DNA from 3 places in the Pandoraea sp. SD6-2 genome. Region 3 is predicted to be linked to each of the others. Evidence: predicted binding sites of a transcription regulator. Region 3 holds the regulator's gene; each other region holds the start of a gene.
The links. Region 3 encodes sigma-54, which starts transcription at its own class of promoters, with help from an activator protein. Its sites were predicted from a motif close to TGGCANGNAANCTGCTTT; they were not measured.
Positions count from the first base shown of each region.

Region 1: a site for sigma-54 is predicted at 3,652-3,669, ahead of C266_RS15310 (acetyl-CoA acetyltransferase). Genes of this name have one in related genera too.
Region 2: a site for sigma-54 is predicted at 4,787-4,804, ahead of C266_RS25260 (ammonium transporter). Genes of this name have one in related genera too.

Region 1 is NZ_KB944452.1:55,943-66,504, reverse strand. Features, by position in the region: gene C266_RS15330 (SDR family NAD(P)-dependent oxidoreductase) at 1-44, opposite strand, end outside; gene C266_RS15325 (TRAP transporter large permease subunit) at 147-2,009, opposite strand; gene C266_RS15320 (TRAP transporter substrate-binding protein) at 2,025-3,044, opposite strand; gene C266_RS15310 (acetyl-CoA acetyltransferase) at 3,708-4,874, shown strand; gene C266_RS15305 (acyl-CoA synthetase) at 4,937-6,544, shown strand; gene C266_RS15300 (hypothetical protein) at 6,541-7,077, shown strand; gene C266_RS15295 (PPC domain-containing DNA-binding protein) at 7,074-7,487, shown strand; gene C266_RS15290 (alpha/beta fold hydrolase) at 7,545-8,324, opposite strand; gene C266_RS15285 (helix-turn-helix domain-containing protein) at 8,452-9,231, shown strand; gene alaC (alanine transaminase) at 9,316-10,533, opposite strand.
Region 2 is NZ_KB944458.1:1,042-11,603, forward strand. Features, by position in the region: gene C266_RS25235 (MFS transporter) at 1-717, opposite strand, end outside; gene C266_RS25240 (amidohydrolase) at 855-1,745, opposite strand; gene C266_RS25245 (FAD-binding oxidoreductase) at 1,857-3,269, opposite strand; gene C266_RS25250 (FadR/GntR family transcriptional regulator) at 3,321-4,052, opposite strand; gene C266_RS25255 (antibiotic biosynthesis monooxygenase) at 4,207-4,506, opposite strand; gene C266_RS25260 (ammonium transporter) at 4,845-6,047, shown strand; gene C266_RS25265 (hypothetical protein) at 6,117-7,625, opposite strand; gene C266_RS25270 (flagellar brake protein) at 8,120-9,061, shown strand; gene C266_RS25275 (IclR family transcriptional regulator) at 9,061-9,852, shown strand; gene dmpG (4-hydroxy-2-oxovalerate aldolase) at 9,936-10,562, opposite strand, start outside.
Region 3 is NZ_KB944454.1:505,068-515,629, forward strand. Features, by position in the region: gene C266_RS18600 (monovalent cation:proton antiporter family protein) at 1-736, opposite strand, end outside; gene C266_RS18605 (KpsF/GutQ family sugar-phosphate isomerase) at 926-1,906, shown strand; gene C266_RS18610 (HAD family hydrolase) at 1,918-2,487, shown strand; gene lptC (LPS export ABC transporter periplasmic protein LptC) at 2,511-3,170, shown strand; gene lptA (lipopolysaccharide transport periplasmic protein LptA) at 3,167-3,865, shown strand; gene lptB (LPS export ABC transporter ATP-binding protein) at 3,891-4,661, shown strand; gene C266_RS18630 (RNA polymerase factor sigma-54) at 4,756-6,243, shown strand; gene hpf (ribosome hibernation-promoting factor, HPF/YfiA family) at 6,386-6,739, shown strand; gene ptsN (PTS IIA-like nitrogen regulatory protein PtsN) at 6,976-7,431, shown strand; gene hprK (HPr(Ser) kinase/phosphatase) at 7,509-8,474, shown strand; gene C266_RS18650 (PsiF family protein) at 8,634-8,960, shown strand; gene rapZ (RNase adapter RapZ) at 9,133-10,008, shown strand; gene mutY (A/G-specific adenine glycosylase) at 10,010-10,562, opposite strand, start outside.

The DNA.
Region 1 (10,562 bases), on a different contig from region 3:
ATACCCATGCCGCCGCCCGTGACAACTGCTACTCTCTCCATCATGCTATGGACTCCTAAATTTATTGACTTCTACAGCACGGGCTCCGCCGCCAGCAGCGCGGCGGAGCCCGTCGGTAATATCGAGAAACCGTTAGTGGGAGTGTCTTACTTCAGAAAGCCGATCGAGATCCAGGGGATGAAGACCACGATAAGCAGTGCGATGAGCAGCGCGCCCATGTAGGTCCACATCCGGTTGAACACCTTGTCCGGCGACGTCTTGCCGATGGCGCACGCGGCGTAGAAACCGACGCCGAGCGGCGGTGCGAACAGGCCCATGCCCATCGACAGGATCACGACCATCGCGTAGTGCACATCGTGAATGCCCAGCGAGCGGGCGACCGGAAAGAGCAGCGGCCCGAACAGCACGATGGCCGGAATGCCTTCCAGCACGCTGCCCAGCACGATGAACACGACCATCGAGATGAGCAGGAAGCCGATCTGTCCGCCCGGTACGCCATGCATCAGCCCGACGAGCTTGGCGGAGAAGCCCGACTGCGTGAGCGCCCAGGCCATGGCGGTGGCCATGCCGATGATGAGCAGGATGGCGCCGGAAAGTGCCGCCGTTTCCGTGAGCAGCGGATACAGGCGCTTGAAGTTCAGGTGCTTCTTGAAGGCATGGACGAGCAGGCCGATCACGATCGTGTAGGCGATACCGATCGTGGACACTTCCGTTGCCGTAGCGGCGCCTTCGATGACGGCCGTGCGGATCAGAATCGGCAGAGCGAGTGCCGGCAACGCCACGATGAACGTCTTGCCGATCACGCTCCACGGCGCGCGGCGCGCCGCACTGGGAGCCTCTTTGCGCGAGCGCGTGAAGCACACCACGACGATGGCCAGCGTGGCGATGACGGCAGGCAGCAGGCCGCCAACAAAGAGCGCCGTGATGGACACACCGCACACCGCACCGATGGTGATGAGCACGAGGCTGGGCGGAATCGTCTCCGTCATGGCGCCGGTCGACGAGAGCAGTGCGACGAGGTCTTCCGGTTTCGATCCGCGTCGCTGCATTTCGGGGAAGAGGGCTGGCGCCACGGCTGCCATGTCGGCAGCCTTCGACCCGGAAATACCTGAGACCAGGAACATCGCACCGAGCAGCACGTATTGCAGGCCGCCGCGCACATGGCCGAGCAGCGAGGCCATGAATTCGATCAGGCTGCGAGCAAGCCCGCTCATCTCGATCAGCGCGCCGAGCAGCACGAACAGCGGCACCGACAGCAGGATGAGGCCCGACATGCCCTCGTCCATGCGACTGACGACAATCTGAAGCGGCGCGTCGGTCACGAGTGCCAGATAGGCCAGCGTTGCCGTGCCGAAGGCAAAGGCGATCGGAATACCGCCTGCCACGCATGCACCGACGATCAGTACGAAGAACACCAGCAGGTTGTAGTTGCCCATCGCGATGAGTGCGGGGCGGCCGAGCCAGAGTGCGGTGCCGAGCGCGGCAACGACCAACACGCCAAGACCGAACTGGCGCAGGGTCGAGCACCGCGCCATGCGCGAGATGGCCGCGACGAGCATCAGCGCTGCGCCGACCGGCAGGGCGGCGGCGCGCAACCCGTCGGGGATTTCGAGCGCGGGCGTGGTGATGTCCATCTGTTCGATGGCATGCGTGTACGCGGGCATGATGATGAGCGCGACGAACACGCAGACCGTGAGCGCAGCCATGGTCTGGAACCAGTCGCGCCATGCCGCCGGGAGTTTGTTGACGATGGCGGACAGGCGCATGTGTTCGCCCCGGTCGAGCGCCAGAACCGCACCGAGCATCGATAGCCAGATGAACAGGATCTGCGCCAGTTCGTCAGACCAGGTGATCGGATTGTCGAACCCGTAACGCGAGATCACGCCCGCGAGCAGGATGAGAGTTTCCGCCACCACCAGCAGCACGGCAGCCGCTTCGGTGACTTTCATCACCGCGCGGTTGACGTGGCAGAAGAGGCGGGCGAGCGCGTGCGTCGGCTCGGCCGTCATCGTCAACGTGTCCATTTACGCGAGCTTCCCGGTGTACTTTTCCAACGTGGTCCACGCTTCGTCACCAAACTTCTTGTGCCATTCGGCATAGAAGCCGGCGGCGCGAAGCTTCTCGCGGAATTGCTCGTTGTTCGGTGCGTTGAACACGAGACCCTTCTGCTTGAGTTCGGCCATGACGCCGTCGTTGAGCTTGCGCACGTCGTCGCGTTGCGCCATCGCCGCGGCGTTCACGTTGGCGGTGACGATTGCCTGCAAGTCCTTGGGCAGCTTGTCCCATTTCTGCTTGTTGGCGAGGAACCAGAAGCCGTCCCACATGTGGTTCGTCATCGACACGTACTTCTGCACTTCATACAGCTTGGCCGTGGTCAGCAGCGCGAGCGGATTCTCCTGCGCTTCGACGATGTGCGTCTGCAAGGCCGAATACACTTCGGCGAAGTTGATCGATGTCGGCGACGAGTCGAAGGCACGGAACATCGACGTCCATAGCGGGCTCGTCGGCACCCGGATCTTCAGGCCCTTGAGGTCGGCCGGCGAGTTGATCGGGCGGCTGCTCGTGGTGATCTGGCGGTAACCGTTTTCCCAGATCTTGTCGAAGGCGAACACCGATGTCTTGGCGATCTGGCCGCGCACATGCGCCCCGAGGTCGCCGTCCATCGCCGCCCACACCTGACCGTAATCCTTGAACGCGAAGCCCACGCCCGAAATCTGCGCCGAGGGCACCAGCGTGCCGAGAATCAGCGGCGAGAGCGTGAAGTAATCGATGGCGCCCGAACGGATCTGGCTCAGCATGTCGCTATCGGTGCCGAGCTGGTTGTTCGGGTAAATCTGGAAGTCGATACGGCCCTTCGATTGCTCTGCGATTTTCTGCGCCATCTCTTTGGCGCGAATGTTCATCGGATGGCTGATGGGCAGGTTGTTGGCGAACTTCAGCGTGAATTCTGCGGCGCGGGCCTGCGTCTGATACAACCCCGTGGCGGCAGCGGCCGAAGTGGCGGCCACAACCTTGATGAAGTGGCGGCGGTCCATATTGCTCATACTGCATGTCTCCTGATTATTGGTTTGGTGACTGCGTCTGATGCGCGAGGCGTGCTGTCGTGTTGCCCTGCAATGCCCCGGCCAACTCCTAATGCAAGCGTGAAGCGACTCGCAAGTGGCTTGGCTATCTTACGCAAGTCGAATGCCAGATCGCAGCCCAGGCGGGAAAACCCTTATCTTGTTAAGCACTCATGAAGTCCCGCGCGTGTCGGGTTGCCTCGCTGCGCTTCCTTTTATCTGGCGGAACCCGCCGTGGCGGTACGTCGGCGCCGCGAGCGCCGTTTGCTGCATCTGCGAGCGGAGTCCGATCGGCACCCGGATGCGGTGCGACACCTGTCGCATTTGCCGCCCGCCTTGCGACACCTGTCGCATGTGATCGACGACAGCGATGCGACAGGTGTCGCATGCCGCCGTGCCCGGCCGGTTGTGTTGCAGCACAGCAAATACATTTCGTTTGGTGTGCATCCGAATTCACTTGATGCCGTAGTGGATGCGGCTTTACGCTTACGTCAATTGCGAAAGCGCCACAAGCGCGAGCATCGCAATCGAGCTGCAATGCGCCGTGGATGCCGTTAGCGCGTCATCGGCGTGGGGAGGTGCCCATGTCTGGCATCGAAATTGCTCACCGGAGTCTGGATGACCCCATTTTTCCGGAGACACTTCATGGTTGCTGCATGCCTTACCGGCTGGGCCCACTCCCAGTTCGGAAAACTCGACAACGTCGATGCCGAAGTCTTGCTGGCCGATGTCGCACAAGCTGCGCTCGACGACGCGGGCCTCGCGCCCGAACAGATCGATTCCATTCACGTCGGCACTTTCAATGGCGGTTTCCTGTATCAGGACTTCCCGTCGTCGCTCGTTTTCAACCGAATTCCCGGCCTGCGCTTCAAACCGGCCACGCGCTACGAGAATGCGTGCGCGACGGGGTCGGCCGCCGTGTATGGCGGACTGCAATCCATCGAAGCGGGCAAAGCCACGCACGTGCTCGTGATCGGCTTCGAGAAGATGACCGAACTGGCGACGCCGCAGGTCGGCGAGGTGTTGCTCAAATGTTCCTACGCACGCGAAGAGGCCGACATTCCGGGCGGTTTTGCGGGCGTGTTCGGCACCATTGCGCAAGCGTACTTCGACCGCTATGGCGACCAGTCCGACGCCCTCGCACGCATTGCGGCGAAGAACCATCGCAACGGTTCGGTCAATCCCTACGCACACATGCGTCGGGACTTCGGTTACGACTTCTGCCGCAATGTCTCCGAGAAGAATCCGTTCGTGGCCGGGCCGCTCAAGCGTACCGATTGCTCGATGGTGTCGGACGGAGCTGCCGCGCTCGTGATCTCGTCTGCCGACGTGGCGCGCACGATGCCCAAGGCCGTCGGCTTTCGCGCGGCGGTGCAGGTCAACGACTACTTGCCGCTCTCGCGTCGTGACCCGCTGGCGTTTGAAGGCGGACAGCACGCCTGGCGTCAGGCACTGGGCGTTGCCGGCGTCTCGCTCAAAGACCTGTCGCTGGTCGAGACACATGACTGTTTCACCATCGCCGAACTCATCGAGTACGAGGCGATGGGGCTCGCCAAGCCGGGGCAGGGTGCAAACGTGGTGGCCGAGGGGTTGACCGAAAAGAACGGTCTGCTGCCGGTCAATCCGTCGGGCGGGTTGAAGGCAAAGGGGCACCCGGTCGGGGCGACAGGCGTCTCCATGCACGTCATGGCCGCCATGCAACTGACAGGGTCTGCGGGTGAGATGCAGATCCCGAACGCGAAGCTCGCGGGCGTCTTCAACATGGGCGGGGCGGCAGTGGCGAACTACGTGAGCATTCTCGAAGCGCGCTGATACGTTGCACGACAGTGTCAGGCAGGTTGCCCGGCGTTGGCCGGGCAAGACAGACAGCAAGACTGAGAAAGAAGAAAGAGGAGACGAGCGAAATGCTCAAGAAGGTCATGAATCTCGGCCGGCTGCTGGCCGACGTTGCCCGGCGTCATCCTGACGAACCCGGCGTGATCATCGGTGAGAAGGTCAGCACGTGGGGCGAGATCGACGCCCGCGTGAACGCCGCCGTCGATGCCTTGCGCAAGCTGGGTGTGCGCCGTGGCGACAAGCTGCTGGTGCATTCGCGCAACAACCTGCCCATCTTCGAGAGCGCGTGGATCGCCTTTCGGCTGGGCGCGGTCTGGGTGCCGACGAACTTCCGTATCACCCCACCGGAAGCCGCATATCTGGGGCAATCAAGCGGCGCCTGCGTGATGATCTACGACGCGGGCTTCGAGGGGCATGTCGACGCTGTGCGTGCCGCCTCGCCGGCGTTGCGCCATGTCATTGCGCTGGGCGCGCCGCGCGCGGGTGAGATGCACTACGAGACACTGGTGGCCGAACACCTCGGCGCCCCCGGCTATGAAGCGGAAGTCGAGTACGAAGACCCGTTGTGGTTCTTCTACACATCGGGCACGACCGGCCATCCGAAGGCGGGTGTGCTCTCGCATGGGCAGATGGCTTTCGTCGTCACCAATCATTTGGCCGATCTGATGCCCGGCATCACTTACCGCAGCCGCTCGATGGTGGTGGCGCCGCTCTCGCACGGGGCGGGCATTCACGCCATCGTGAATACGGCACGCGGGGCGGCCAGCGTGCTGCTGCCGGGCGAGAAGATGGACGCGGAGCAGGTCTGGCAGGCCATCGAGCGTTATCGCGTCGACAACATGTTCACGGTGCCGACCATCGTCAAGATGCTGGTCGAAGACCCGGCGGTGGATCGCTACGACCATAGCTCGTTGCGCTTTGTGATCTATGCCGGGGCGCCGATGTATCGCGCGGATCAGAAATACGCGCTGCAAAAGCTGGGCCGAGTGCTGGTGCAGTACTACGGTCTGGGCGAGGTGACGGGCAACATCACGGTACTGCCGCCGTGGCTGCACAGCGACGACGACAACGCGCCCGACGCGCGCATCGGCACTTGCGGTGTGCCGCGCACAGGCATGGAGGTGGCGATTCTCGACGAGCATGGCGAGCGTCAGCCACCGTTCGCCTCAGGCGAGATCTGTGTGCGCGGGCCGGCGGTCTTCATGGGGTATCACAACAATCCGGACGCGAACGCCAAGGCGTTCAAGGACGACTGGTTCCACACCGGCGATCTCGGGCATGTGGATGCGCAGGGTTTCCTGTACATCACGGGACGCGCCTCGGACATGTACATCTCGGGGGGCTCGAACGTCTACCCGCGCGAGATCGAGGAAGCGTTGCTCACGCACCCGGCCGTGTCGGAGTGCGCGGTGCTTGGCGTGCCCGACCCCAAGTGGGGCGAGAGCGGGCTCGCAGTGGTGGTCGCACGGGAGGGCATGGCCGCTCAGGCCGACGAACTGCTCGGACATCTCGAAGCGCGCATCGCCCGCTACAAGTGGCCGCGTCGCTTCATTTTCTGGAATGCCATGCCCAAGTCGGGCTACGGCAAGATCGTGAAGAAGCAAATCAAGACGATGCTCGAAGAGCAAGGAGACTATCGACTATGAAACCTGCGCTTTCACGGATCTATCGGCATGCAGGCGCCCCCACGTTACCCCGTGTGGAAGACTGCGTGTTGAGCGGGCAGCACGAACTGCGCGTGACGATCCGGTCTGGTGCGAATCTCGGAGAGGCCTTACGCGCGGCGTTATCCCGCTATGCGTATGGCGGCGGCGTCGGCCGCTTCTGCGCGGGCACCGCGCGAGGTCTGCGGTATCACATGATAGAGAACACCGCTGACACGGAGCGCCCCTTCGGCTATGGGGCGCCGGTCGACGAAACCCGGGAGGTGGATCTGATCGGCGGTGCGATCACGGTCGGCCGTACGGCCGACGGTGCCACGCTGTTGCATTGCCATGCGGGGTTTTCCGACCCGTGTGGCGAATTGCATGGCGGTCATCTGATTCTCGATCACACCTGGGCCGGAGACGAGCCTGTGGTGATTCGCCTGTGTCTGTTCGAGCACGGCGGCTACGTGACCGCCGATGACGACGAGACGCGCTTTCACCTGCTCCATCCCGTCGCCGGAGGCCTCTCATGAGTACAGCGCTGGATGTTCCGGTGGCCATCGAGAACGGCACGCTGGGCAGGTTGGTCGTGGCACGTCTCAAACCGAATCAGGACCTGACGGAGAGCATCGAGGCGCTGTGCGCGGAGCATGGCATCTCGCGGGCCATCGTGCGCGGCGCGGTGGGGAGTCTGATTGACGCACGTCTGGCATTTCGCGCGGGTGACGGCTGGCGTGAGCAACTGGTGAGCGGCCCCGGCGTGGAAATCCTCAATGTGTTCGGCGAGGTGGATGTCCGGCCCGATGCCGCGCACACGCTGCCCATGCTGCATGGCATGGTGGCGGACACAGAGGGACGCATGTTCGCAGGACGCTTCGTGCGTGGCGGCAATCTGTCGTTCATCACGATCGAAGTGACGTTGCAGGAGTGGTTGCCCGCGTAGTCGCCGCCAGCGACGTGCCGCGTGAGGCGAATGGGGAGTCTGGGGACTCCCCATTTTTCAATGAGGTTGAGCGGCGGTTTCGCTGTCGCTTCGCAAGAAGGATTCGATCGCGGCGACCAGCGCGAGAGGCGTCTCGTTCATCGGGTAGTGGCCGGCGTTGCCGAGAACTTCGACGCTGGCGTGCACATAGCGTTGCAAGTACGTCTGCGTCATGAGTGCGGTGTTGAACGTCGGATCGTTTTCGCCAATCAGCACCTTGACCGGCAGCGTGCTTTGAAGCGCATCGCTGAAGTCAGTGTCGGCCCAGGCGCGGAAATAGGCCGCGAATGCCTGTGCGGACGAATGCGCCGCCGAGTATTGCGCCTTCCATGCAATCCATGACGGCGGCAGACGCAGGCCCGTACTGCGCGCGATGATCGTCTTGCGATGGTCCAGCGATGTTGCCGCGTCTTCGAACAGCGCGCGCCGGGTGGCGTCGAACGGTACGCCGCCGCAGGGCACCGGGGCGACGGGCACGAGTTTGCGTATGCGGTGAGGGGCGAGGGCCGCGACCTTCTCGATGGCCATGCCGCCCATCGAATGGCCGATCAGGCTGAAGGTGGACAGACCGAGGGTATCGGCCAGATCGATGGTGTCCTGCGCGATCTCGGCGATCGTATAGGCGCCGGGGGTGTCGCGCATGCCGCCGTAGCCGCGGTAGTCCATAAAGACGTAACTGAACTCGTCATGTGACAACCACGGTTCGCACTCATGAAATGAACGAGCGTCGCCGAACCAGCCATGCAGCACGATGACGGCATGCGGGCCGTGACCGGCGCGGTGATAGGTATTGGGCATTTTGACTCCGGGAGCGGGTGTTGAGACATCCGGCGCACGCAATGGCGGCCGGATAACGACGCTAATCGTAGTGACCCTGCGGCGTGCCCGCTGCCGATGCTGGGTCATTGTCTGTAGAATCCGGGCCATGCGAAATACGCTGATCGATCCCTACGAACATTTGCCGCGAAGTGTGGTGGTCACGGCCAACGACTACCCGGCGGGACTCACATTTCCAGAGCATGCCCACGCGCGCGGGCAATTCGCGTTCGCGTCGCGAGGCTTGATTACGGTGTCGACGCCGCAGGGCCGGTGGTTCGTGCCGCCGCAACGTGCTTGCTGGGTACCCGCCGGTGTCTCGCACGCCATGACGATGAGCGGCCCGGTGACCATGCTCAATACCTTCGTGACGCCGCATGCCTCGGGGGCCGCCGGTTTGCCGGATCGCTGCTGCGTGTATGGGGTTTCGCCATTGCTCAGGCAGTTGCTGGAAGACGCCGTCGATCTGCCGCCGATGTATGACGAAGACGCGCGCGACGGCAAACTCATGGCGTTGCTGATTGCCGAGATGGCCGCGATGCCGCGTCTGTCGTTACATGCGCCGCTGCCTGACGATGCGCAACTCGCAAGCGTTTGCCGGGCGGTATTCGCCGCGCCCTCGATGACGACCGGTCTCGACGAGGCGGCGGCCATGGCATCGATGAGCCGTCGCACATTCACGCGCCGGTTTCGTGAGCAGACGGGCGTGAGTTTTGCCGAATGGCGTCAACAGGTCTGTTTGCTGGCCGCGATTGCGCGGCTGAACGACGGGCAATCCGTGACGCGTGTCGCGCTCGATCTGGGGTATGGGAGTCCGAGCGCGTTCACGGCGGCGTTTCGCCATGTGCTGGGTGCGGTGCCCAGCCGGTATCTCGCGGGGTCGGATTGAGCGCTTGCGATCTGTGAGATTCATCGGGGCGCTTCGGATGAGTGCGCCCCGATGGGTTTGTGCTGTCGCGTGTGAGGTCTCGGATCAGGGAACCGTAGGCTGCACCAGTCCGTCTTCACGGAACATGTGTTTGATGCCGCGTACCGCCTGACGAATGCGCGACTCGTTCTCGATCAACGCGAAGCGCACATATTCGTCTCCGTACTCTCCGAAGCCGATACCCGGCGAGACCGAGACCTTGGCCTGCGCAAGCAGCTTCTTTGCGAATTCGAGCGAGCCGAGCGCGCGGTACGGTTCCGGAATGCGCGCCCAGATGTACATCGACGCGCGCGGCAGATCGACCGCCCAGCCGGCTTCCGTCAATCCTTTGTAGAGCACATCGCGGCGGCGCTGATACTGGGCGCGAATCTCTTCGACGCACTGCTGATCGCCCTCGAGTGCGGCGATGGCCGCGACCTGCAAGGGCGTGAACGTGCCGTAGTCGTGATAGCTCTTGATGCGGGCGAGGGCAGAGACCAGATCGGCATTGCCGACCATGAAGCCGATGCGCCAGCCGGCCATGTTGTAGCTCTTCGAGAGCGTGAAAAATTCGACGGCCACGTCCTTCGCGCCAGGCACCTGCATGATCGAGGGCGCTTTGTAGCCGTCGTAGACGATATCGGCGTAGGCCAGATCGTGCACCACGAGAATGTCGTGTTTGCGGGCCAGATCGACCACGCGCTCGAAGAATTCGAGTTCGACGCACTGTGCCGTGGGGTTCGACGGGAAGCCGAGAATCACCATCTTCGGCTTCGGATGGCTCTCGCGAATGCCGCGCTCGAGTTCGGTGAAGAAGTCGATGCCGGGTGTCATCGGCACGGAGCGGATGTTCGCCCCCGCGATGACCGCGCCGTAGATGTGGATCGGATACGATGGATTCGGCACGAGCACCGTGTCGCCCTGATCCAGCGTGGCGAGCATCAGGTGGGCGAGACCTTCCTTCGATCCGATGGTAACGATGGCTTCGCGCTCGGGATCGAGATCCACGTCATAGCGATCCTTGTACCAGCGCGTGATCGCGCGGCGCAGACGTGGAATGCCGCGCGAGGTCGAATAACCGTGCGTGTCGGGGCGTTGTGCGACTTCGACGAGCTTGCTGACGATATGCGGCGGGGTCGCGCCATCGGGATTGCCCATCGACAGATCGATGATGTCCTCGCCACGGCGGCGTGCCGCCATCTTCAGCTCGGCGGTGATGTTGAAAACGTAGGGGGGAAGGCGATTGATGCGCGTAAAGCTGCGCGAGCTCTGGGAGCTGGACATGGCAATCCTGGAACGTAAGCGCCCGGAAC
Region 2 (10,562 bases), on a different contig from region 3:
GTACCCGCCCTGCACGCCGGTGCACAGCAACGCCGAGAGCGCCGTGGTCTTGATGAGTGACGGCGAGAAAATCGCCCACGCCGAGGTGCGCTTGGCCGCGTGCGCCTCCTGCTTGCGCGTGCGCTCGAACAGTTCCGGCTCCGGCACGTTCTTACGAATGAAGAGCACGAACAGCGCCGGGATCACGCCAATCCAGAACAACACGCGCCAAGCGTACTCCTCAGGCAACAACGAGAACGACGCCGTGTAACACAGCGCCGCCACCGCCCAGCCGATAGCCCAGCCGCTTTGCACGGTGCCGACGGCACGCCCGCGATACTCGGTGCGCACGATTTCGCCCATGAGCACCGAGCCGACTGCCCATTCGCCGCCGAAGCCCAGCCCCTGCAAGGCACGCAGCACGAAAATCTGTTCGAAATTCTGCGCAAAGCCGATCAGGACCGTGCAGACGGAGAACCACAGAATCGTCGCTTGCAGAATGCGCACACGGCCGAAGCGGTCGGCAAGCACGCCCGCCACCCAGCCGCCGATGGCCGAGAACAATAGCGTAATGGTGGCCAGCATGCCGGCCTGCGCCTTGTCGATACTGAACACAGTGATCAGCGTCGTGATCACGAAGGTGAATACCATGAAGTCGAGCGCGTCGAGCGCCCAACCGCCAAACGCCGCAATAAAAGTGCGCCGCTCGGTCTTATTCATCTGGCGATACCAATCCATCTTGTCTCCTCCTCTTGTCCCTGCTGAATTGCGAGAGCGCGACATGCGCCCGGATAGGATAAAAATCAGTGGCGAAAAGCGTCAGTACATCGGGCGGCAATACCGCCGCCCGCGACGCCGCATACGCCGGTGCATCGTCAAACCGTTGCCGGGAACCCGTACAGACGTGCCGGGTTGTCCACCAGAATGCGACGCCGCGTATCGGCGTCGGGCGCCCATTGCGGCAGCAGATTGCGCAACGCGCCCGTGTTCGGCATGCGCGTGAGCGACACATGCGGCCAGTCGCTTCCCCAGACCATACGGTCGGGGGCGTCTTCGATCAGGGCTTGCGCGAAGGGGGTCACGTCGTCGAACGACGGGAAACGCTCGCTGATGCGATAGGCCCCCGAGAGCTTGACCCAATAGCCGTGGTCGCGAACGAGCGAGCGCAGCGCCGAGAAGCCAGGCGCGTCGAGCCCTTGCGCAACCGGCGTGTGTCCCATGTGATCGACAATGCCCGGCACCGGCAGCTTCGTCATGCGCGGCATAAGTTCGGGCAACGCGTTCACATCCATCAGGAATTGCATATGCCAGCCAAGATCCTTGATGCGGTGCGCCAGCGCTTCCATCGCCGTGAAGCCGATACCGCCGCCGAACAACACGTTGATACGCAAGCCGCGAACACCTGCCGCGTGCATCGCTTCGAGTTCGGCATCGGTCACATCCGGCGAAACCACGGCGATGCCACGCAGGCGATCGTTGTGACGGCGCAGCGTCTCGAGCATGTAGCGGTTGTCCGTGCCGTAGACACTGATCTGCACGAGCACGCCGTAGGTCATGCCCGTGGCGTCGAGCATCGAGAGGTACTTGTCTTCGGGCGCGGGTGGCGGCGTATAGCTACGCTCGGGCACCATGGGATACGCGTCGCTTGCGGCAACCACATGCGCATGCGTGTCGACGGCACCGAACGGCACGTCGAAGGTGGGTGGATCAATCTCCGGCAGCGGGCCAAGGCACAGCGGCGCTCCGGCGGCAGGCGTTACGGTCATGTCGACTCCTCAGGAGGCGCGAGGGCGACAGTCACAAACGTCGGGCTCACGCCGGGGGGGGTAAAACAGATCGGGCACCGCCACTGCCGGCACCCGTCAGAAGGCAGCCGCTTACAGCAGCTTGCCCGGATTCATAATGCCGGCCGGATCGAAGACGGCCTTGATCTCGCGCATCAGCCGCAGCTCCAGCGGCGACTTGTACTTCGCAAAGTACTCGCGCTTGAGTTGCCCGATGCCATGCTCGGCGCTGATGCTGCCACCGAAGCGCGCCACTTCGTCTAGCACTTCGGCGGTGATCGCCTCGCCATGTCTGACCATGAAGTCCGCCACTTCACCCGCCGGACGCGACAGGTTGTAATGCAGATTGCCGTCGCCAAAGTGACCGAAGATGAACGGCCGCACTTGCGGGCAAACGCGTCGCACACGCACCTCGGCGCTCGTCATGAATTCCGGAATGGCTTCGATCGGCAGCGAGATATCGTGCTTGAGATGCTGGCCGTCTGCGCGTTGCGCCTCTGAGATTTCCTCGCGCAACTTCCACATTTCCTCGACCTGCCCCAGCGTCGACGACACCACGGCATCCGCACACAGATCGCGCTCGATGGCCGTCTCGATCACACGCTCCAGCAAGGCGGCCAACGATTGTTCGTCGGCCGTGTCGGCCAGTTCGATCAGCACATAACCGGCGTGACGCTCGTTGAACGGCGCACGCACACCGGGCACATGTGCCATCACCAGATCAACGCACTCGCCCGTGAAGAACTCGAACGCCTGCATGCGCGGGCCGCATTCGGCAAACAGCAACTCATACAGTTCCAGCGCCTGACGCGGCGACGTCACCGCCGCGATCACGACCTGACGAACGGGTGTCGGTGCGTAGAGGCGAAGCGCCGCCGCCGTTATCACCCCCAGCGTGCCTTCCGAGCCGATCAGCAACTGCTTGAGGTCGTAGCCGGTATTGTCCTTGCGCAGCGTACGCAGGCCATGCAGGATTTCACCGTTCGGCAGCACGGCTTCCACGCCGAGTACGAGTTCGCGCGTCATGCCGTAGCGAACGACGTTCACCCCGCCGGCGTTCGTCGCCAGATTGCCGCCAAGCTGGCATGAGCCTTCGGCCGCGAGACTGAGCGGCAACAGACGATTCGCGTCGCGTGCCGCGCGTTGAAGGTCTTCGAGAATGCAGCCCGCTTCAGCGACCAACGTGTTGGCGATGGTGTCCAGACTACGCACGGCATTCATGCGATCCAGGCTGAGTACCACGTTCTGCGTGGAGGTGTCGGGCGTCGCGCCGCCGCACAGGCCCGTATTGCCGCCGCGCGGCACGACCGGCGTCGCCGTGCTCTGACAAAGCGCGAGAACTTTTGCGACGTCCTCCGTCGTTCGCGGACGCACGACGGCCTGAGCGTTGCCGCGATACATGCCGCGCCAGTCGGCCAGCCACGGGGCCACGTCGTCGGGCGAGGTGAATACACTGTCGGCACCGACAGCGTCGATAAGACGTTGAGCAAAAGCGGAGAGGGTCATAGGATCACGCGTCGGGGGGGTTACGGTGCAGAAGATGGCATCTGACGAGGGTCAGGCCCGGGTCGGCGCAATGGCGCCAGTGATGACGTCGCGTCCAGGCAGCGTCAGCCCCAGACGCGCCGAAGCACGCAGCAGATGCGAGAGCGACGCCGCGCGCGCCAGCAACGGGTCGCGTGCCTTGATGGCGTTGAACACGGCCACGTGCTCCTGATGCACCTGCGCGGCGAGCCCTTCGTGACGCAGCGTGTTCGTGCGCGCCGCCTGCACGACCTGCCGGATTTGCAGGTTCAGATACTGCAAAAGGTCAGCGTAGTAACGGTTATGCGTGGCGCGCGCAATGGCGGCGTGAAACGCGGTGTCGTACTCCACCCCGTTGTCCGCGTGATACAGATTCGTTTCCAGCTTTTCCAGAATGTCGGCGAGCCGGCGAATGTCTTCGTCGGTATGACGAACCGCGGCGAGCGCCGCAGCGGTGCTCTCCAGATCGAGTCGCAATTCGTAGACGCTGGCGAGATCCGCCGCGTCTTGCCCAACGGGAACCTGAAAACCGCTGGACGGCGTGCGCGCCTTTACGGTCACCCCCGCCCCCTGCCGGCTATCGATCAGGCCCTGCGAGCGCAAACGCTCCGTGACCTCACGGATCACCGCCTGACTCACCCCGTACGTTTCGGAGAGTTGCTTGCCGGTCGGCAACTTCGTGCCGACGGGATAGGTGCCCTGCCGGATAGCGTCCTGCAACTGCTGCGCAACCTGCTCGGTCAGGGTCTTGGGCTTGGTCGTCATCCTCTCGCGGCATCTCATATTTTTCTGGTTTGCATGTTATATGAAAACTTTGAGCATTCACCACCGAGTTAACCCTTAGACTCCCGCACCATGAATGACAAAGGCGGCGGGGAGTCTTGCTCCGCCACCGCCTTTTTTTGCTGCGTTGCGACGCTCAGAAACCGATCAGCGCTTCCGTGACGTGGCTCACGTTCGGTGGCGCGGTGAAGCAATCGCTCACGAGCGCGCGCCATTGCTGGAAGGCTTCGGAGTTGCGGAAGTGGACGGTGTGGTCTTCGAGCGTTTCCCACGTCACCACCAAACTGTAGTGGGTCGGCTGCTCGATGGACTTGAGCAGACGCATGCCGTGGCAGCCTTTCGAGCCCTTGAACAGCGGTGCGGCTTTCGCCACACCTTGCTCGAACGCGGCTTCGCTGCCGGGCTTCACTTCGATCTGGGCAATTTCAAAGATCATCGGATTTCCTAGAGGGTTTGGGTGTAGTGGTGCGAGTGTCGATCCTGTTGTCGTCGCACGAAGGCGCCGCGAGAACGCTCGATTCTATACCGCACATTCGTGTGATGCATCGCATGCGGCGCCCCCCCCTACCATTCCGCATTTTCCACTTGCGTCACTCGCGTCTGCGCACGGACTTCGGTCATCCGTCGGCCACACAGCACCATGAGCGTGCAGTCCGCCACCCCATTTTCACTTCACCTGACAAAACATCGATAAAAATCAAATACCTGAAAAATGCTGGCATCGCTCTTGCATATCTTCCTTCTTCTTTATGTTTGCACCAAAAGAGCACATTCATGCCCAATTCCAATACACCCGGCGACGTGCTGTTCCTTCTGCTCGGCGCGATCCTGGTGCTTGCCATGCACGCCGGCTTTGCGTTTCTCGAACTCGGCACCGTCCGCAAGAAGAATCAGGTCAACGCCCTCGTCAAGATCCTGACCGACTTTGCCGTCTCCGGACTCGCGTACTTCTTTATCGGCTATCCGCTGGCGTACGGCGTCGACTTCTGGTCGAGCGCCACGGTGCTGTCCGAACACAACGGCTACGCGCTGATTCGCTTCTTCTTCCTGCTGACGTTTGCGGCCGCGATTCCCGCCATCGTCTCAGGCGGCATTGCCGAACGTGCGAAGTTTCACCCTCAGTCGGTGGCGACCTTCTTCCTTGTCGGCGTGATCTATCCGTTCTTCGAGGGCATTGCGTGGAACGGACATCTCGGCATTCAGGACTGGCTCACGCGTGTCTTGGGTGCGCCCTTTCACGATTTCGCAGGCTCGGTGGTCGTGCATGCGGTCGGCGGCTGGATCGGGCTGGCGGCAGTGCTGCATCTCGGCGCACGCCGGGGACGCTACAACGGGCAGGGGCAAGTGGCCGCGCATCCGCCGTCGTCGATCCCCTTTCTGGCCCTCGGCGCGTGGATTCTGATCGTCGGCTGGTTCGGTTTCAACGTGATGAGCGCGCAGCGTGTGGGCGGCATCTCCGGGCTGGTCGCGGTCAACTCGCTCATGGCGATGGTCGGCGGCACTCTCGTGGCGATGTGGATCGGCAAGGATGACCCCGGCTTCGTTCACAACGGCCCGCTCGCGGGGCTGGTCGCCGTGTGTGCCGGTTCGGACGTCATGCATCCGCTCGGCGCCCTCGTCGTGGGTGCCGTCGCGGGCGGCCTGTTCGTGTGGCTCTTCACGGTGACGCAGAACCGGCTGCGCATCGACGACGTGCTCGGCGTCTGGCCGTTGCATGGCGTGTGCGGCATCTGGGGAGGACTGGCGGCAGGCATCTTCGGACAGACGGCACTCGGCGGACTGGGCGGCGTGAGCTTCGTCGCGCAGGTTGCCGGGACGGTGATGGGCGTGGCGATTGCCTTCGCCGGAGGTTACGTCGTGTACGGCATCATCAAGCGCAGCGTCGGTCTGCGGCTCGACGACGAACAGGAGTACTACGGCGCCGACCTCTCGATCCACAAGATCACCGCGACACCGGAACGCGAGACGAACTGGTAAGTGCGCCAGTGAAGACAAACAATCATTGTTTGCCTTCGTGCGTCAGCGCGACGTGCTGCCGCCACCCACTCAGACCCGAGTCGATTCAACATCGATATGCGCAACACCGGACCGTGTGCGCGTCACACCCGCCGGGTCGTCCGGCGGCGATTCGACATCGCGCGCCGCTCCCGCGCACGATGACGACGACACCGCCCGCTCCAGCAGCGCCGAACTCCAGTGCTGATACAGCAGCAATAGCCGATACGACGCGCGCGCCGGGGTTGCAACGCCCCACCGCCACGCGTCGCCCGTCCAGCGATGTCCCCAAGGACTCTCCCCCGGTTTCAGGCTCAGATAGCTGATGCCATCGACGCATGACGTATGGCATAGCACGCCGAACCGCTCGCAAGCGCAATCGATCTCGCTTGCCGTCAACGACCCGCCCGAAGCGAGTAAGTGCTCGCGCAGCGCGTCATGCGATGCGATCTTCGTCAGGAGCGGCGTGTCGCAGTGCGCGCAGAGCTGCGTCATGCGCGCTACGCGGTGAAGCACCGCCGTCTGGTCCGCAGCAGGCACGTCTGCGAGCCGCGCACAAAGCAACTGCCACCGATGCGTCAAGTCTTGTGCGTCAAGCGTGAACGCGGTATTGCGCGCCCATGTGCCCAGCAGACTCGTCACTGCGCGACAGGAATCGAGCATGAGACCCGCCACGCGCAAGATGCCCCGGTAGCCGTTGATTTCGGCCGGCGGACTCGTGAACCACGACGGCGCCCAGAGCCCCAGTCGCGCGGGCGGTATCGCCGTATTGGCAAATGTGAAAAGCGTCGCCACGTCGCGAGCCCGCGTGAGCGCGCCTAACGTGTTGCGCCACGATGCAGGTTCCGTCGGCGGCGGCATCGCGACACACGCCTCCAGCAACCGGCACCCCGCGTCCATGCGTTTGAGCACTTCGTCGACCGCGTGATGACGAATCAGCGTCGGCGAACCGAGCGACTGCGTGATCACCCCCTTCGCGCCCTCGAACGCCAGCAGCGTCCAGTCGGCCCAGGGCACCCCGAATGGCGTGTTCGCTAGCGCAGCACCGCGAACGGTGGCTTGCGGGCCGTCACCCTCCGTTGCCCCCTGTTGATGAAAGCACGCGGCGATGATCGCGAGCATCGACAGATTGCCGACCAGGGACAACGCGTCGCGCGCCCCTCGAAAGTGCCACCCCCGGTCGCCCGTCGCGGCGATCGTCTCGAGCCATTGCGCAATATCGCGGTGCACCTGCTCGACCGCGATGCCGCCGGAGACGAAAAGGCCGGGAGCCGCGAGCGCGGCGTCGCCGTGAGTGGGCGCCAACATCGCTTCGACCTGCGCCAGCGTGTCGCCCAGACGCGCATCTCGCTTGTGTGCAAGATCGAACTCCTTGCGGTAGAAGTGCTGACATGGCCCGGTACTCACCCACAATCCCGCCCACGCCTGGGCAAATGCACGCGCCAGCTCAGGGTCGATACGAGGCGACGCGTCGATGCCGTTGCGCCGTGCGTTGCGGGCCGCGTTAGCTGTTCGCTCCAGACCTTCGCCAAGCCCATTTGCCCCGGAGCGATGCTGCACCGACGCCTCATGTATGTCCGCCAGATCAATGTCTGGCGTCGTGCGCCTGCTGACGTTCCCACCGTTTGCGCCTACACCGTTCGGGTACCCCATCGCTCCCTCCCACATCGTCGCCGCCGGGCGTGCCGGCAAACCGTCGACTATAGACAGACGGTGCCGAACGCGTAGCACCCCGTCGAGCGGACACGCACGCCGGCCCCGGCAATCCGGTCTCGACGGCACCGAACGTCGCGCACAGCCCCCTCCCCAGCGAGTACCCACTTACGCAGCTTGCACAAGCGCGGGAATGCCCCCCTCTCGCCAAGTGCCAATGCGGCGCGGTAGACTTTCGCCAAACCTGACATCTGCGGCCCTGTTTGCACGCTTTGGCGAGTCCCCACTTCGCTGACATCGCTGCAAAGCCAGTGTGCCGATGCCACCCCTGCCAATCGGCCAACGATCACGACCTTTCGACGGCCTAACGCGAGCGCACCTGTCGCGCCCCCTAGCTCCTTATGTCCAACACCCCTTCTCAAGCGTCTGCCGCCACCGCGCTTCCCCTCGTCCCGCTCACACCCGACGAGATGCCGCTGGGAGAAGCCCTGCCCTGGGCTATCGTCGATAAAAACGGAGAACCGTTGCTCGCCGAAGGCGACATGATTCCCACGCAGGCCGGACGCGACTGGCTCTTCACCTCGTTCGCGCCGCACCGGGTGGCGAATCTCGGCGAAGACGACGCGACGCTGGCCGACGTGGCTCCGTCACCGGTGCCGGCCACCGGCGAGCCAACGTCCGCCACTGGGACACCCCCACCGCAGTACGCGCTCACCGACCTCAATCTGCGCCCCGGCGACTGGCTACAAATTCAATTGCCGCCAGGGGCCGGATCGCAGCGGGTGCGCACGCGCGTCATTGGTCATGCACCGAATCAGATGCTGTTCGTCACGGCGCCGACCGGCCGCACTGCGCCTCCCGCCTTGCAAGTGAGCGAGCGGCTTGAACTGTGGACTTTCTCGGGGGAGGACATTTACCACTTCGTCTGTACCGTCGAACGTGTCGAGCGAGCGCCGTTCGATTACGCCATTCTCTCGGCACCCGCGCAAATTCGCCGCAAGGTACTGCGCCGTTCGCAACGCGTGTCTGCGAAGCTGATCGCGTCGGTCGTCGCGGGTGAGGCGCGTCACCTCGCATTGCTACAGGACGTGAGCGCCGAAGGCGTTTCACTGCTGGCGGACACATCGCTTGGCGCACCCGGCGAAAGCATGCAACTGGCGTTTCGCGTGCGTGTCGGTGATATCGACATGCCCATCGACGCCGCCGGCACGATTCGCGGCGTTCACCAAGGCGATGACGGAAGCTATCTTCACGGCATCGAATTGCCCGTGCTCGAACCCTCGCATTACGTCGCACTGAAGTGCTACGTCTATGAGCGCCTGCTCGCGCTCGGGGGGGCCTGATGGCAAAGCCGAAGTCTGTGCCGGCCGAGCGGCCCCGCACACTCGCCAGTCAGACACTTTTCCGCGGTCTCGATATCGTGGAAGCGGTCGCCGCCGGCATCGACACCGTGCCGGCCCTCTGCGCGCACACCGGCATCACGCCGTCGACGACGCATCGCATTGCATCGGCCCTGGTGCACGCGGGGTATTTGCGATTCGAACCGCGTCGCGGTTATCGCCTGGGCAACAAGCTCATCGAGTTGGGTTTTCTCGCGTATCGTCAGATCGACTTGCCGCGTGTCGCCCGGCCGACGCTGGAGCAGTTGGCGAGCGAGACGCAGGACACCGTGCATCTGGCCGTCGCCGATGGCTGGGAGGTGATGTACCTCGACAAATTGCCGGGGCAACGCGCCGTGGAAATCAGCTCGCGCATCGGCGGTCGCAAGCCGATCTGCGTGACCGGCGTGGGTAAGGCGCTGCTGCTCGATCAGGACAAAGCGCAATGGCAGGCGCAGCTCGAGCACTATCAGGCGGAGCGGCCCTCGCATCCGATCGACACGGCGGCATGGCTCGCTCGCATGCATGACTATGCCCGCCACGGTTACGCCTTCGATCTGGAAGACGACACCCCGCAGATCCGCTGCGTAGCGGCCCCGGTGTACGACGCAAGCCAACATATCGTGGCCGCCATCAGTGTCTCGAGTACGACCAAGTACATGAGCCGCGAGCGCATGCAGGAACTCGTGCCACGCGTGAAAGACGCCGCGGCACAGATCAGCCGTCAGCTCGGGTGGTCCGGCAGCGCACGCTGATTCCCGTCATCGACAGACGAAAAAAGCCGGCCCCTGCCTGAAGAGGCGGGGGCCGGCATCGCTACCGCGTCGGAGATGCTACGTCAGGCAGCGCGACGCTTGAGCAGATCGAGCGCAACGTCGACGATCATGTCCTCCTGACCGCCCACCATGCGACGCTGCCCCAGCTCGACGAGAATGTCGACGGTCTTGAGGTCATAGCGTGCCGCAGCAGCTTCGGCGTGACGCAGGAAGCTCGAGTACACACCGGCGTAGCCGAGTGCCAGCGTCTCACGGTCCACCCGCACGGCACGATCTTGCAGCGGACGCACGATGTCATCGGCCGCGTCCATCAGCGTGTACAGATCGCAGCCGTGGTTCCAGCCCAGACGCGACGCCGCCGCGATGAACACTTCCAGCGGCGCGTTCCCCGCGCCTGCCCCCATGCCCGCAAGGCTGGCGTCGATGCGATCGCAGCCCTCTTCCACGGCCACGATGGAGTTCGCCACCCCCAGGCTCAGGTTGTGGTGGGCGTGCATGCCCGTAAGCGTCTCGGGCTTGAGCACATCCTTGAATGCGCGGAAGCGGTCTCGCACATCGTTCATGCCCAGCGCACCGCCCGAATCGACCACATAGATGCAGGTCGCGCCGTACGACTCCATCAGTTTGGCCTGCTCGGCCAGATGCTGAGGCGTGGTCATGTGGCTCATCATCAGGAAGCCGACGGTATC
Region 3 (10,562 bases):
CCAGGGCCATCGACAGGCCAAGATGCTCGGTGATATACGCAAGGCCCAGCGTGAGCAGCAGCAGGTTGAGCATGAACAGCTCTTGCGAGCGCCGCGCCGCCACGATGTGAAACCAGCGGCCGACCAGTTTCTGACCAACCCACAGCAACAACGCCAGCGCGCCGGTAATCTTGAGCGCGGCCAGCGTCAGCGCCAGCACCAGCGCTTTCGAATTACCGCCAAGGGCGGAGATCACGATCAGCAGCGGCACGACGGCCAGATCCTGGAACAACAGCACGCCCATGATGTTGCGGCCGTGCTCGGTCTCCAGTTCCAGACGCTCCGCCAGCATCTTGGTGACGATGGCCGTCGACGACATGGCAAGCGCACCACCGAGTGCTACCGATGCCTGCCACGAGAACGACCAGAACAGGTTGACGGCCGCCCCCAGCCCGACCGCCACGATCAACGTCCCCAAGACCTGAGAAACGCCAAGCCCCAACACCACGCGGCGCATGCTCTTGAGCTTGGGTAGCGAAAACTCGATGCCGATGGAGAACATCAGGAAGACGACACCGAACTCCGCGAGGTATTGCACGCGCTGCGAATCGGCGGCCAGCCCCAGCGCGTGCGGGCCGATCACGATGCCTACGCTCAGATAGCCAAGCATCGGCGGCAAATGGAGCATGCGGAACAGCACCACCCCAACGCAGGCGGCAAACAACAGGACGAGAGTGAGTTCGAGCGGCGATGCCATCAGCTAAGGTGGGTTTCCTGGGTGAATCCGAATACGCACGGCACGGATGATGCAAGTGCCGTGCCAGATTGCGTCCGCGCGGCGGCATCCGAGGGGGACCGGGCCGCGCCGCGAAACGGCGCGAACGCCGCGGGGCCAAGCCTGGCGCGGCTGTCCTCGGCGCCGCGTCCGTTTTGATATACTCCGCGCATGATAGCGAAAATCAATCCAGGCCGGGCACTCGAGGTCGCCCGGGAGGTGTTGCGCACGGAAGCCGACGCCATCGAACGCGTCTCCGCGCACCTCGACGACAGCTTCTTCGAAGCGGTCTCGCTGCTGCTCGATTGCCGCGGGCGTGTGGTCGTCACCGGGATGGGAAAATCCGGTCACATCGGCCGCAAACTGGCCGCCACGTTCGCCAGCACCGGCACCCCCGCATTCTTCGTTCACCCCGCCGAAGCCAGCCACGGCGACCTGGGCATGATCACGGCCGGCGACGTCGTCGTCGCCTTGTCCAACTCGGGCGAGACGGGCGAACTCGTCAGCATCCTGCCGATGATAAAGCGCATCGGCGCGAAGCTCATCGCCATGACGGGCAACGCCAGCTCCAGCCTCGGACGCCTGTCGAATGTGCATCTCGACGCACACGTCGACCGGGAAGCCTGCCCTCTGGGACTCGCCCCCACGGCCAGCACCACGGCCGCCCTCGCCCTCGGCGATGCGCTGGCCGTCGCGCTGCTCGACGCCCGCGGGTTCGGCGCAGAGGACTTTGCCCGCTCGCATCCGGGCGGTGCCCTCGGCCGGCGTCTGCTCACCTTCGTGCGCGATGTCATGCGTACCGGTGAACGCATTCCGCGGGTGCGCACCGATGCCAGCCTGTCCGATGCCCTGCTCGAAATGACGGCCAAGGGGCTTGGTATGACCGCGATTGTCGATGCCGACGATCGCGTGGTGGGTATCTTTACCGACGGCGATCTGCGCAGATTGTTCAAACGTACGCTCGACTTCACCACGCTCACGCTGGCCGACGTCATGAAGGCCGGCCCGCGCACCATCGGCCCCGATCAACTCGCCGCCGAAGCCGCCGAGCTGATGGAGCGTTTCGGCATCACGCAACTGCTCGTGACCGAGAACGACCGCCTCGTCGGTGCGCTGAACGTCCACGACCTGTTCGCCGCCAAGGTCGTGTGAGTCTCCAGCCCATGAGTCAATCCAGCATCGCCCAATCCACTTCGTCCAACGTGGCCCATGCCGACGCCAACGCGCGCGCGGCTCGCCTGCGTGTCATGGTGTTCGACGTCGACGGTGTGCTCACCGATGGCGGCCTGCGCTACGGCCCGGCCGGCGAGGTCATCAAAACGTTCGATTCACTCGACGGGCACGGCCTGAAGCTGCTCGCCGACGCCGGCATCGTCACCGCCATCATCTCCGGCCGCCACTCCGACATCGTCGCCAAGCGCGCGGCGGATCTTCGCGTCGCCTACGTCTATCAGGGCGTGCACGACAAACGTGCCGCGTTCGAGGATCTGTGCGCCAAGGTGTCGGTGACGGCCGATGTTTGCGGGCATATCGGCGACGACTGGCCCGATCTGCCCGTACTCACACGCGTCGGCTTCGCCGCCTGCCCGGCCAATGCCCACGCCGAAGTGCGGGCGCGTTGCCACTGGATTGCCGGCACGCGTGGCGGCGAAGGCGCCGCGCGCGAGCTGTGCGACTTCATCCTGCGCGCTCAGGGACGTTACGACGCCCTGCTCGCCGAAGCCCTGGCCTGACGCGCAGAGGAAGCCGATCACTCATGGCCATTCAACGCGTCTCATCTGCCTCCCTAATCGCCGTCGTCGCGCTGGCCAGCCTGGCGGCCGGCACGTACTGGCTCGTGCAACGCACGCTGCCTTCCGACGCCGATCGCGCGCCGTATGTGAAGCGGCACGTTCCCGATTACTATGCCGACGACATGGCCATCTCCACGCTGTCGGCGAGCGGGCTCACGCAATACCGCATCAATGCGGTCCACATGACGCATTTCGAGGACGACCAGACCACGGCGCTCACGATGCCCGCCGTGCGTGCGTTCACGCCGGATCAACCGGAAGTGACGGCCACGAGCAAGCGCGGCACGCTCAACGCCGACATGTCGATCGTCGATATGTACGACGATGCCGTGGTCGTTCGTCAGGCCGGACCGCGCGATCCGGAAATGCGCGCGCTGTCCGAACACTTCCAGGTGCTGGTGAACGAAGACATCGTACGCACGGAACTTCCCGTCCAGCTCTTCCGAGGGTCTTCCGTGATGTACGGCGACGGCATGATTTTCAATAACATCTCGCGCGCCGTACAATTGCTCGGCAATGTTCACGGCACGATCCAGCCGGCGGAAATGGGCAGTAAACCCCCGGCCCCGCCCGCCGCAACCAACGCGCCTCCCCAGACCAAACAGGGCTCCAAGACCCCATGACCGATCGCCGCAACCCGCGACCCGTTTTCCTGTCGATGCGTACCCTGCGCGCGCTGGCCACCGCCTTCGCCGTGCTCGGCGCACTGGTGTCGCCGCTCGCCCACGCCGAGCGTGCCGACCGCGACAAGCCGCTCAATATCGAGTCGGATCACATGAGCTATGACGACCTCAAGCAGGTCAACATCTTCACCGGCAACGTGACGATGACCAAGGGGACGATTCTCCTGAAGGCCGATCGCGTCGAAGTGACTCAGGACCCGGAGGGCTATCAGTACGCTACGGCCTACTACAAGCCGGGCGGCCCGCTCGCCTATATGCGCCAGAAGCGCGACGGCCTCGACGAGTACATCGACGGCTGGGGTCAGACGATTTACTACAACGGCAAGACCGAAGTCGCCACGCTCACCACGCAAGCCACGCTCAAGCGCCTGGCCGGCGGCACGAAGGTGCTCGATGAGATCCACGGCAGCGTGATCACGTACGACACGTATAACGAGGTCTATACCGCGAACAGCGGCGCAGATCAGGTCAACGCCAACAATCCGAACGGCCGCGTGCGCGCCACGCTCGCCCCGCGCAATGCAACGGGCGCGAATCAGGCGCAGCCCGGCGGCGCGAGCAAGCCGGGGGCAGCCGCCAAGGGCGATCTGCCGCCGCTGTCTCCCTCAAAAAGTATCGGGAATCCGCGTGAGTAATTCTGCCAACAGCAACGCCTCGAACATCAATCCCGGCCTCGGCCCGGCGGGCAAGCCGAGCGCGCTCGTCGTACGCTCGCTCAAGAAGCAGTACGGCGCCCGTACCGTCGTCAAGGATGTCTCGCTGGACGTGAAAAGCGGCGAAGTGGTGGGTCTGCTGGGCCCGAACGGCGCAGGCAAGACAACGTCGTTCTATATGATCGTGGGCCTCGTGCCGGCCGACGACGGTGAAATTCAGCTCGACGGCAATCTGATCAGCGAACTGCCGATTCACGAACGTGCCCGCATGGGGGTCTCGTATCTGCCGCAGGAAGCGTCGGTATTTCGCAAGCTGACGGTCGAGGACAACATCCGCGCCGTGCTCGAATTGCAACTCGATGCACAGGGCAAACCGCTCAAGCGCGACGAGATCGAACGCCGCATCGAAGCGCTGCTCGATGAATTGCAGGTGAGCCATCTGCGCGAGAATCCGGCGATGTCGCTCTCGGGCGGCGAGCGCCGCCGTGTGGAAATCGCCCGCGCACTGGCTACGCAGCCGCGCTTTATTTTGCTTGACGAACCATTTGCAGGTGTCGATCCGATTGCCGTGCTGGAAATCCAGCGCATCGTGCGCTTCCTGAAGGACCGCGGCATCGGTGTCCTGATTACCGATCACAACGTACGCGAGACGCTCGGCATCTGCGATCACGCCTACATTATCAGCGAAGGCTCGGTGCTCGCTGCCGGCACACCCGACCAGATCGTGGCCGACGAAAGCGTCCGCCGCGTCTATCTGGGCGAGAATTTCCGGATGTAAAGCAAATTTTTCGCATGTAAACCCTGCCCCCGATAGGGAACAGGGCCGGTTCCGCTGGCGTGACAAAGCCTCTACAATGAAGGCGAGATACGCTATGAAACCGACTCTTCAACTCCGCACCTCCCAGCACCTGACCCTCACGCCGCAGTTGCAGCAATCGATCCGGTTGTTGCAACTGTCGACGCTCGAACTTCAGCAAGAAGTCGAGCACGCCCTCACCCAGAACCCGATGCTCGAACGCGAGGACGATTGGCTCGCGGGCTCGGTACGTGTGGGCACGGACGGGTCGCTGCGCAACGAGCGGAGCACGTCGGGCAGCAGCACGAACGACAGCTCCGAACCCGCCAACGGCCGCGACGAAGCCCGCGAACTCGACGGCGAGACGCGCTTCGACGACAACGCCCAGGACAGCGGCAGCGACTGGAGCCTGAACGACTTCGCACGCTCGGGTAGCGCATCGGACGACGACGACAACGCCCGTCCGCAACTTCATGTCGATCACCCCAATCTTCGCGAACACCTGTTGGCCCAGTTGCGCCTGACCAAAGCCAGTCCGCGCGACCGGGCGCTGGTGGAATTCCTGATCGAATCGCTCGACGAAGATGGCTACCTCGGCACCATGCTCGATGAAATTCAGGCAGAAATGCCCGAAGAGCTGGCGCTCGAGACCGAAGAAATCAACGCCGCACTCGCACTGCTGCAGAGCTTCGACCCGGCGGGCGTGGGCGCCCGCACCCCGGCTGAGTGCCTGCGGCTGCAACTCCAGCGTCTGCCCGCGAGCAACGTTCGCACACTGTCGCTACGAATCGTCAGCGATCACCTGGAATTGCTGGCCGCACGCGATTACACCCGTCTGCGCCGCCAGCTGGGCGTGAGCGAAGACAGCTTGCGCGCCGCCCATCAACTGATTCGTTCGCTCGACCCGTTCCCCGGCGCCGCCTATGGCTCACCCCAGGCCGATTACGTCGTGCCCGATGTGCTTGTGCGCAAACAGGGCAGCGGCTGGACTGCGGAACTCAATCCCGATGTCATGCCGCGCCTGCGCATCAATGAGATGTATGCGCGCATACTGCGTAATAACCGCAACGATCCGGGCACCGGCAACTTACAGCAGCAGCTTCAGGAAGCCCGCTGGCTGATCAAGAACATCCAGCAACGTTTCGATACGATCCTGCGCGTGGCGCAGGCGATTGTCGAGCGTCAAAAGAACTTCTTCACGCATGGCGAAATCGGCATGCGGCCCTTGGTTTTACGCGAGATTGCTGATACGCTGGGCTTACACGAATCCACGATTTCACGCGTGACTACCAGTAAGTACATGCTCACTCCATTTGGAACCTTTGAGCTGAAGTACTTCTTTGGTTCACATGTGGCAACGGAAGCCGGTGGCGCAGCGTCATCGACCGCCATCCGCGCACTCATCAAGCAACTCATAGGAGCAGAAGACCCGCAGACCCCCCTTTCCGACAGCCGTATCGCGGAACTGCTGGCAGAGCAAGGGTTCGTGGTAGCGCGGCGCACCGTCGCGAAATACCGTGAGGCCATGCGAATCCCCGCAGTGAACTTGCGCAAATCTTTGTAGGACGGTCCTGGTGTGCCATGTTGGCTCGCTGGGGCATAACGCCGCAGTGCGACATTGCGTCACGTCAATGGCTCGCACTCCCGCTAGCCAGCGTCGTTGATGATGCGGCCTGCACTTCGGCATTTCAGCAAGGAGAGCAGCTATGAATCTGAAGATCAGTGGACATCACCTCGAACTCACGCCGTCACTGCGCGAATTTGTCGTCAACAAGCTCGAACGCGTGTTGAGGCATTTCGACCAGCTCATTGGTGCCGAGGTGATCCTATCTGTCGACAAGACCAAGGAGAAGGCCGGACGCCAGATTGCTAGCGTCACCGTGTATCTCAAGGGCAAGGAAATTTTCGTCGAGAAGTGTGACGAGAATATGTATGCCGCCATCGACAAGCTGATCGACATGCTCGACCGCAAGGTAATGCAATACAAGGACAAGGTTCAGGATCACGGTCGCGAGGCCCTCAAGCACCAGCAACCTCCCGAGGCAGAGCCGCCGCAATGAGCCTGTCCGGGCGAGGTAGTCGCATCGACTGACAGGCATGTGAGTTCGCACGGCGCCACCCAAGCGCATGCACGCCTGTCATAAGTCTGGCATCACCCACCGCGGGGCCGTTGAACGGCCCCTTTTATATGGTTCCGCCAAGTTCCATGGATTGCCGCGGGCACCGTAGCGGGTGGTCTATAATGCGAGGTCAATCGGGGGTTGGAGGGCGACTAAGCGTTCGCCCGCATTACAAGATGAACCGTTTAGTCAAACTCTTACCTGCGTCCAACATCCTGCTTGGACTGTCCGTCACCAGCAAGAAGCGCGTCTTCGAGCAAGCCGGGCTTCTTTTCGAGAACAATGCCGGCCTGTCGCGCGCGCTTGTGACCGACAATCTGTTCGCACGCGAGCGTCTGGGCTCGACCGGACTGGGTGAAGGCGTGGCCATTCCGCATGGGCGTATCAAGGGCCTCAAGCATCCGATGGCAGCATTTGTGCGTCTCGAAGACCCGATTCCCTTCGAAGCGCCCGACAGTCAGCCGGTTTCCCTGCTGTTTTTTCTATTGGTGCCTGAGCAGGCAACGCAGCAACATCTCGAGATTCTTTCCGAAATTGCCCAGTTGCTCTCCGATCGCGCGATGCGCGAGACGTTGAGCCGCGCGCCGAGTGCCGACGAGATCCACGCCGCACTCGCCAACTGGCAGCCCTGAACCGGCGTATGCGCCGGTATCCGCCGCGAAATTCAGAGAATTCGTAGCTCCCACACCCAACCGAACGAGGCGACGCGGTGGAACTGACCGGCATCAACGCGCAGAGCATTTTCGACGACAACGCCGCCACGCTGCGGTTGTCGTGGCTGACCGGCCATGAGGGATGGGAGCGCGGTTTCACGCCCGAGAGCGTGGCCACCGCCACCTCCAGCGCCGACCTCGTGGGTCACTTGAACCTCATCCACCCGAACCGGATTCAGGTGCTGGGTGAGGCTGAGTTGCGCTACTACCAGCGCCTCACGGACGAAAACCGCAAGCGTCATATGGGCGAAGTGATTGCGCTCGAACCGCCGTTCCTCGTGGTCGCCGACGGCCTCGAAGCCCCGCCCGATCTGGTGTTGCGCTGTACCCGCTCGTCCACACCGCTGTTCACCACACCGATGTCGACGGCAGCAGTCATCGACAGCCTGCGTTTGTACATTTCGCGTGTGTTCGCCCCGCGATGCACGATGCATGGCGTGTTTCTCGACATTTTGGGCATGGGTGTGCTGCTCACCGGCGATTCCGGTCTCGGTAAGAGCGAACTCGGCCTGGAACTGATCAGCCGGGGGCACGGACTGGTCGCAGACGATGCCGTCGATTTCGTGCGACTCGGGCCGGATTTCGTCGAAGGCCGCTGCCCGCCGCTGCTGCAAAACCTGCTGGAAGTGCGCGGTCTGGGCCTGCTCGACATCAAGACGATCTTCGGTGAAACGGCAGTGCGCCGGAAGATGAAGCTCAAGCTGATCGTCCAGTTGGTGCGCCGCCCCGACGGCGAATTCCAACGCCTGCCGCTCGAAGCGCAGACAGTGGACGTGCTGGGCCTGCCCATCAACAAGGTCATCCTGCAAGTGGCGGCCGGGCGAAACCTCGCCGTGCTGGTCGAAGCCGCTGTGCGGAATACGATCCTGCAACTTCGCGGCATCGATACTCTCAAGGACTTCATGGAGCGCCAGCGGCAAGCCATGCAGGACCCGGACGGCATGCAGGGCAAGCTGCTCTGAATCCCCCACGGGTGGCGCCCGCCGTCGCCCGAAACGCCGGGGTTTACCGTAATTTCTGCTTTTTTCTGTCAACGCCGCGCGATTGCGGCGCGTTTTCTTTCATGTTGTAATCGCCACGCGGCCCCTTCCCGTGCGTGTCGACCTTATGGAGAGACGATCATGAAAAAAGCACTCGCTGCATTGCTTCTGGCATCCCCGCTGCTCGCATCGCCCGTATTTGCCCAGACGGCCGCCCCGGCGCCGGCTGCCAAGGCAGCCAACGCCCAACAGAACAAGATGAGCACCTGCAACACGCAAGCCGCCGACAAGAAGGGTGACGACCGCAAGGCGTTCATGAAGGAATGCCTGTCGAACAAGCCGGCCGCCGCAGCCAAGCCGACCCAGCAAGAAAAGATGAAGACCTGTAACGCACAGGCTGGCGACAAGAAGGGCGATGATCGCAAAGCGTTCATGAAGTCGTGCCTGTCGAACAAGCCGGCAGCCTGACGCCTTTTCCCCGCCAACGCATACCCAGCGGCGCCCTACGGGCGCCGCTGTCGCGTGTGCAACGCTTTTTTCTCGTGAAACGAGAGAAATCCTCGGGAACGTTCTTGTTTCTGTCGGCTCGACACCCGTAAGACACAATCGCTTACCATCATGGTTGTATTCGGGGAATGTCATGAAGATCGTACTGATTACCGGCGTTTCGGGTTCCGGCAAATCGCTGGCCTTGAACGTCCTCGAGGATGCGGGTTACTACTGCGTCGACAATTTGCCGTCGCGCTTCCTGCCTGAACTCGCCGAATATCTCGAAACGCAGAACTACACACGTCTAGCGGTCGCCATCGATGCGCGCAGCGGCGGCTCGCTCGCCGATCTGCCACCGATCATCGGCGGACTGCGCCGCTTCGGCCACGACGTGCGGGTGTTGTTCCTCAACGCCACCACGCAAACGCTCGTGCAGCGTTTTTCCGAGACGCGCCGCCGTCATCCGCTCTCTGTCCTGGGCGACGATACGGTGTCGGCCACTGGCTCGCTCGTCGAAGCGATCGAGAAAGAGCGCGAAATGCTCAATAGCGTGACCGAACTCGGTCACCAGATCGACACCAGCAATTTGCGCGCGAGTGCGCTGCGCCGCTGGATCCGTGAATTCGTCCAGCACGATCACGCCGGACTCACGCTGATGTTCGAGTCTTTCGGATTCAAGCACGGTGTGCCGCTGGACGCCGATCTCGTGTTCGATGTCCGCTCTCTGCCCAACCCCTATTACGACGCGCAGCTTCGTCCGCTAACCGGCCGCGATCAGCCGGTGATCGACTTCCTCTCGGCCATTCCGGAAGTCGACGAGATGACCAACGATATCGGCGCGTATCTGCAGAAGTGGCTGCCAAGCTACATGCGCGACAACCGCAGCTATCTGACGGTGGCGATCGGCTGCACGGGCGGCCAGCACCGCTCTGTCTTCATCGCCGAAACGCTAGGCGAGCGCTTCCGCGCGGAAGCCAGCGTGCTCGTGCGGCATCGCGAACTCGCTCCCCTCGAGCCCGCAGCCTGATTCAGGCCGGCAGGCAGAGTTGGCCGTCGCCCGGCGAAACAATGCGCAGGGCGTCGGCAATCTTGCGGATCGGCGACGGCAATCCGGCCGCGGCGATGCCTGCCGAGTCGAGCCACGCATGGGGGGCGTCGCCCGAACGGGCAGCAAACGCCCCCTGCGCCGAAGCCCCGGATAGCGTTACCAGCCACGGGCGCAAGTGCAGCCGGAAATGCGTGAAGACGTGTGTGAGCCCCTGCAGCGGCACAAGCGACTGCACGGTGCCCTGCGCGGCGCCAAGGGCGGCGGCATGGGCGCTCAGACGCTCACGCAGCGACGCATCGTCCGCCTCGCGCTCCCCGGTGGGCGGTGTCAGTTCCGGCAAGCTCCATAGCCCGCCCCAGATGCCACTGTCGGGGCGCCGCTCGAACAGGATGCGCTCGCCCGAGCCAATCACCAGCACGTCGACGTAACGCTCAGGCTGAACCTTCTTCGGCTTGGACGTCGGCAATATCCGCTCGCGTCCCGTCGCATGCGCAACGCAATCGCTGTCGAACGGGCACTCGCCGCAACGCGGC